3 regions of the Gorillibacterium terrae genome follow, and region 2 is predicted to be linked to each of the others. Evidence: predicted binding sites of a transcription regulator. Region 2 holds the regulator's gene; each other region holds the start of a gene.
The links. Region 2 encodes LexA, which represses DNA repair genes until DNA is damaged. Its sites were predicted from a motif close to CGAACATATGTTCG; they were not measured.

Region 1 (2,267 bases), 410 kb from region 2:
GGCAGGCGATGACGCTTGAGGGCAGCGAGACCCTTCCCAACGATACCGGGCTTGCCGTCGGAACGGCGGTCTCGAAGGCAGGCAGGCACTACGTGCTGCTTCCCGGGCCGCCCAAGGAAATGAAGCTCATGTTCGAGAACTATGCGCTTCCCTGGATCCGGGAGCGGATGAGCGGCGAGCAGCCGCTGTTCAGCATCATGCTGAAATTCGCAGGCATCGGGGAATCGAACCTGGAGCATGCGCTGTTGGATTTGATTCAAGCCCAGACCGATCCCACTATCGCGCCCTATGCGAAGGAGGGGGAAGTGACGATCCGGCTGACGAGCCGCGCGGCCTCCGAAGCGGAGGCGAGGGCCAAGATGGAGCCGACGAAGGCCGAGATCGCCCGCCTAGTCGGCGAATATCTCTACGCCGAAGAGGAGGCGTCCATCGAAGAGGTCATCCTACGGCTGCTCAAGGAGCGCAGCCGTACGCTGTCGGTGGCGGAAAGCTGCACGGGCGGCCTGCTGTCCGACCTTCTTACCGCCATCCCGGGCAGCTCCGGCAGCTTCAAGGGCGGAGTGGTCTCCTACTCCAATGAGCTGAAGGCGGCGCTGCTTGGTGTGCCTGTGACGCTGCTGGAAGGGCCTGGGGCGCCTGGCGCGGTCAGCCGGGAGACGGCCCGCGCCATGGCGGAAGGTTTGCTCTCGCGGACGGGAACGGATTATGCCGTTTCCGTTACCGGCGTGGCCGGACCGGACTCCTCGGAGGGCAAGCCGGTCGGACTGGTGTATTTCGGCGTAGCGGAAGCGGGAGGCCCGACGGAAGTCTTCGAAGCCCGCTTGAACGGCAACCGCGAGACGATCAAGCTTAAATCGGCCAAATCCGCTCTCTACCATCTGTGGAGACGGCTCGGCGGCCAGGGACGATGATATAAACGGATCTTAAGATCCAATGAGCCAATCAAGTGTAATCGGAACGACATGCCGTCTGTGCAGGCGCGAACCGTGAGGTTCCGTCCCCTATAAATCCGTTTGACGGGCTTCGCGGACGGACGGTATAATAACGGCAAGGACGGACAGCGGAAGCACCGCGGCGAAGAATCGATTCTTCGCCGCGGTGCTTGTCGTTTGGCGGACGTTCAAAAAAATACGAATATATGTTCGAAAAATGCTTGGCAAACGCTTCGGAATCGGGTAAAATAAACCTATAAAGCGAGAAGGATGTGAGTCGATTGTCAGATCGTCGCGCGGCGTTGGAAATGGCACTTCGCAACATTGAGAAACAGTTCGGCAAGGGGTCCATCATGAAGCTCGGGGAATCCACGCACATGCAAGTGGAAACCATTCCGAGCGGCTCCCTGGCACTTGATATAGCGCTCGGAACCGGCGGGTTCCCGAGAGGCAGAATTATTGAAATCTACGGACCGGAATCCTCCGGTAAGACGACCATCGCCCTGCATGCGATCGCTGAGGTTCAGAAGACAGGCGGACAAGCCGCCTTCATCGACGCCGAGCATGCGCTCGATCCGCTCTATGCCCGCAAGCTCGGCATCAATATCGACGAGCTGCTGCTGTCGCAGCCGGACACGGGCGAGCAGGCGCTGGAGATTGCGGAGGCTCTCGTCCGCAGCGGCGCCGTCGATATTATCGTCATCGACTCCGTAGCGGCGCTTGTGCCGAAAGCGGAAATCGAAGGCGAGATGGGCGACTCCCACGTCGGCCTTCAGGCGCGCTTGATGTCTCAGGCGCTGCGGAAGCTGTCCGGCGCCATCAACAAATCGAAGGTAATCGCCATCTTCATCAACCAGCTTCGCGAGAAGGTCGGCGTTATGTTCGGCAACCCGGAGGTTACGCCGGGCGGACGTGCCCTTAAATTTTACTCCAGCGTGCGCCTGGACGTTCGTCGCATCGAATCCCTCAAGCAGGGCAACGACGTGATCGGCAACCGCACGCGGATCAAGGTCGTCAAGAACAAGGTGGCTCCTCCCTTCAAGCAAGCGGAAGTTGACATGATGTACGGCGAAGGCATCTCCCGAGTAGGCACCCTCGTCGATATGGGCACCGAGATGGACATCGTCGACAAGAGCGGCGCCTGGTATTCCTATGAGGGCGAACGCTTGGGCCAGGGCCGCGAGAACGCGAAACAGTTCCTCAAGGAAAATCCGAAGATCGCCGATGCGATCGAACAGAAGATTCGCGAGAACAGCAACCTGACCACCTCGGTTCCGGCTGCCCAAGACGACGAAGAGGAAGAGCAGGACGAGTTGACTTTCGAATAAACCGGAG
Region 2 (2,267 bases):
TCCAGCTCCTCGTCGGTCAGCCCAACCGTTTTGGCCTTGCGGGCCAGCTCATTGATGCGGGCCACCGTATCGTCCATGCTCATGCAAACACCTCCCTTGATGCGAGTTTCTCTATTACTTTGCCATTGCCATAAAGCCTTGTCAAGCGGTCATTCTGGCGGTGTCGCGGCCCCCGGGATGGCGGCCAAGAGGGCTTGGTTTCCTTTGATCGGCCTTCACGGGTTTACCGTTCGTTTTGGCCTTCTTGGTTTCTTGCTTTCTTCCTGTTGGGTTTTCCTCACCTTATTTCCTGTCCTCGTCTTCTTACTTGTCCCAAAACGTTAAAAAAGCAGCGTCGGCTCCATGCGAAGTTAACTCCGCCCGGTCCATCGCTGCTTGCTTCTCAAGTGAACTTTATGCGTAAAAGAAAATCGCTTCCTCACGTCGCCCGCACCCGGCAGTCGCCAGTCGCCGCTTGGCCAAGAGCCTGCAAGCCTGCGGATAAACGCTTGGTCTTTGGGCTGAACCGCCGAGCGCCCCTGCACCGGTTACTTGCTGTCAGGCAGCCGCAGAATCTGTCCAACCTGCAGCTCGTTGGAGGTCAGGTGATTGATTTTCTTCAATTCCTTCATATAGGAACGGATCGACCGCCCGTCGGCGTAGCGGCTGGAAATGCTCCACAGGCTGTCTCCGGGAGCTGCGTCAATGACGACTCCTGTGCCTTCGGCTGCCGCCGGCTTAGAGGCGGGGATGACGCTGGCGGAAGAAGGGCTGTTATCCGAAGCTCCTGCGGTAGCATAGGCCGTCATCAGGAAGCCACCGAACAGGAAGAACGTAATCAGAAGCCCAAGGACCACCGTTCTCGACGAAAAGGACAGTCTCCGGCCTTCATGATCGGCTTTCCGCGAGCCTGGTGGGGAATAGCGCAATGCGGCTTTGACGCTCCCGCTGCGCCCGTCTCTCCCGATTCGATGATCCATACCGGCAGGTTCACAGATATAGTAAGCACTCATCTTCACGACCCCCAAACGTTTGTTCTGTTCTCACTATAAGGCGAACACATGTTCATGTCAAGTGAAAAACGAACTTATGTTTGTACGAACTTTCATTCTATGGTATACTTTGCTTATAAATTCCCTGATGGAGTGATCATACGTGACGAAATTATCGGGCCGCCAACAGGCCATTCTCGAATTTATCGCTAGCGAAGTCAAGGCCAAGGGATATCCGCCCTCCGTCCGCGAGATCGGAGAAGCGGTGGGCCTCGCTTCCAGTTCGACCGTTCACGGCCACCTTGACCGTTTGGAAAAGAAGGGAATGATCCGCCGCGACCCGACGAAGCCCCGTGCTATCGAGCTGCTCGGCACGAATGACGACTCCGTCTCGCAATTTTCCTTCTCGGTCGCCCGCGTTCCCCTGATCGGCAAGGTGACGGCAGGCGTTCCCATCACCGCAACCGAGAACATCGAGGACTACTTCCCTCTTCCGGAGCATTATGTCGGCGACCATACCGTCTTTATGCTGACCGTGCAGGGAGACAGCATGATCGATGCCGGCATCCATGACGGCGATTACGTCATCGTCCGCCAGCAGCACACTGCCAACAACGGCGATATCGTCGTCGCCATGACCGAGGAAGACGAAGCGACGGTCAAGACCTTCTACAAGGAGAAGGATTACTTCCGCCTGCAGCCGCAGAATCCGACGATGCAGCCGATCCTGCTGAAGACGGTCTCCATCCTGGGCAAGGTCGTCGGGGTATTCCGCGACATTCATTAAGGTCCGCCTCGTTCTCCCGCTTTATTCGAAGCTAACGAAAGCCTCTTCGCACGCGAATGTGCCGAGAGGCTTTTTTTGACGGGTACGGGTTCCGACGGAACTACACCGGGCAATTCGATCGCCAGCTCGGTTCAATCCGGCCAGGTTCCCTGTGACCGCCCAAACCCAAAAAAAACGCCAGCCCAAGCCAGACAGCCCGGCAACCGACCGTTCCTCCGCCCTACTGGGCGACAGGGGACGTTTGTCCGAGCTCCCGGAGCGCCTTGTTCAGATCCCCGATGTATCGCCCCAGCTTCACGCTCAGCTCGGAACGCATCACCTCGCGGACGATGCCGAACCGGTCCGTATAGCCGCGGCAGACATAGCTGTAGTAATACACCATCTCGCCGTCGTATTCCTCGCCGGTGACTTTGATCTGCCGCCGGGCCAATTCTTTGCGCAGCGAGCGCATTTCCTGCGCCGCCCGGTCCAGCAGCGCATCCGTCGCCCCCAGATACGCCGACTTGAGC
Region 3 (2,267 bases), 960 kb from region 2:
TTGCTGATCGCGTCGCCAACCAGGATCTCGTCCAGCAGCTCGGACAACCGCAGGCCTACCTCGGCGGAGATGCCCACGATCTTCCTCGACACTTCATCGGTGTCGGCCAGCCGCTTCGCATCTCTCAAAATGACCATATTGCCGGGAAAACGCTGCGAGTACTCCATGATTTCATTGGCCGCCAAGATCAATTTCTCTTCACAGCCGAGGTCGTCGCTGCTTAAGATGGCGGATACGGTCAGGGTGTTCTCGATATAAAATTCCTTCACCAGCCTCAGCATCTCTTCCTTGGACCGGAAGTAATAATTGATGGCGCTGACGTTGACCTGGGCTTCCTTGGCGATGGCCCGTATGGAGATATCGCAGGTTTTGTTGACTCCCATCAAGTACAGAGCCCGGTCCAATATCCGTTCCTCTACGTTCTTGAGCTCTCTCATAAGCCACCTCTAACGCGGGATTTGGTGAATATCTATCATCAAAAAAAGCTCCCAACCTGCCGGAAGCAGATCGGAAGCTCTGTTGATGGAAGAAGTGCGGTCAAGAGGACTTGAACCTCCACGTCATTGCTGACACTAGAACCTGAATCTAGCGCGTCTGCCAATTCCGCCATGACCGCATATCATTTGCCGCTTCGCCAACCGCTCATTTCGTTCGATCGTCTCTTGCGGACAAAAAGTAATATACCACGATCGGTTTATCGGTGTCAAATCATTTTTTTGGAAAAGTCACTCGGCTTCTCTTGAACAGCCCTTTTGGATAAATCGTGAAAATCCTGCTGTAAGTTTCTTGCAATTGCCGACGGGATGGATTACAATGGAATTACCAATACGAACGGAGGTTCGCATCCATGGCCATGAACGCGATTGACCTTTCCCGTCCCTCTGTCCCCACCGCTTCGGAGCAGCAGTTGGTCAAGCATTACGTGCTCTTGCCCGTCTTGCTCACAATGCTCCAGCAGGATATCGATACCATCCGCGACTCCTCCGTTCGCATCAGCCTTCCGCATGTCGTCGTCATTCAGCGGATGATGGATTCGGTCCGCGAGGACCTCGCCCGCATCCGCGGCAAGCTGGGCCTGGCAGGCATCCGCATCTATTCGGAGGATAAGAACGCCGATGGCATCTCCTGCCGCTATGTTTGTCGGGGCTACCGGGAAACCTACCGAATTTCCCGGGCCGAGGTGAAGACCGAGATCGGTCTGCTGGCCGGCCGTTACGTCGAAGCCCGCTCGTCCTCCCAGGGCTGATACCGGTATTGACGGTCCAGCTTAAGAACCCGCTTGTTCAGCTTCTTAATCATCACGGTGTGGTCGTCCCACGCCATCACATACCCCTTCACATCGTTGGCCGGATCGGCGTCGCGCACAACCCGCACGCGGGTTCCCTCGAGCCGGTACCGGTCCAATTCTTCGTCGCTGATCAAGGGAGATCCGCTCCTTTCCTTGGCTGGTCCCTTCTATTCCATTATCGCTCATTCCGTGCCCTCCGCGCAATTTTGCGGAGGGCACCGCCGCATCTGCGGGGTAACTTTCGATATAGCCGTTCTGTCCGGCACTCGTCTGTTGACAAGAGCACCCCGGAATTTCTATACTGAAGGCATCCAACGATAAAGGGGAAATTTTGATGTCGGTGAACGTTCTTAACTGATGAATTTCATACCCGCCGAAGCTCGGCCGGGGCAATTCCGAAGGTTTCCATGGATGGCTGGGGTATAACCCGGTTCCGCCCTTCTGTTTCATTGCGCCCTGACGAACCTTGGCCTCAGTTAAGAACAGCAAACCCGCACCTTTCCCTGCTCTGACCGAAGAGACGGACCGTGCTGCTGCACGGTTTTTTGCGTTTCGTCGCGGGCTCTCCTTCCGAGGGCCCGGCTCTTCGGTCTCGTATCCCGCCAGGGACATGGGGTGACGCAGCTTGCGTTCTCCATGTCCTTTTTTGGCGTACCGTCGTATCCCCACTATGCCCAAGGAGGCTCATGATGAATCCCGAAACCCTGAACAAACTGGAATACCCCCGCCTCGTCGCCGAGCTGGAGGAGCTTGCCGTCACGTTCGCCGGCAAAGAACGCATCCGCCGACTGGAGCCGCTCGCCTCGGCCCGGCAAGCGTCCGACGCCATGGCGGAAACCGAGGAAGCGGCATCCATCCTCGACCGCAGCTCCGGACTTCCCCTGCCTTCGATGCAGGGGTTGGATAAACCGCTGTCGCTGATCGGCAAGGGCTATATCCTCGGTCTGGACGATCTGTCCCAGATCGCCTTATTCCTGCG

Region 1: the regulator LexA is predicted to act here: its motif matches at 1,132-1,145, upstream of recA (recombinase RecA).
Region 3: the regulator LexA is predicted to act here: its motif matches at 829-842, upstream of ACSEXS_RS05035 (YhjD family protein).

Annotation. Positions count from the first base shown of each region.
Region 1 covers NZ_JBPPGI010000001.1:1,696,553-1,698,819, forward strand. The annotation lists gene ACSEXS_RS07385 (competence/damage-inducible protein A) at 1-911, shown strand, start outside; gene recA (recombinase RecA) at 1,214-2,260, shown strand.
Region 2 covers NZ_JBPPGI010000001.1:2,110,968-2,113,234, forward strand. The annotation lists gene ACSEXS_RS09385 (DUF896 domain-containing protein) at 1-83, opposite strand, end outside; gene ACSEXS_RS09390 (LysM peptidoglycan-binding domain-containing protein) at 528-788, opposite strand; gene lexA (transcriptional repressor LexA) at 1,135-1,758, shown strand; gene ACSEXS_RS09400 (YhjD family protein) at 1,979-2,267, opposite strand, start outside.
Region 3 covers NZ_JBPPGI010000001.1:1,152,007-1,154,273, reverse strand. The annotation lists gene ACSEXS_RS05045 (TetR family transcriptional regulator) at 1-437, opposite strand, end outside; tRNA gene ACSEXS_RS05040 (tRNA-Leu) at 533-616, opposite strand; gene ACSEXS_RS05035 (YhjD family protein) at 848-1,246, shown strand; gene ACSEXS_RS05030 (hypothetical protein) at 1,213-1,422, opposite strand; gene ACSEXS_RS05025 (endonuclease MutS2) at 1,978-2,267, shown strand, end outside.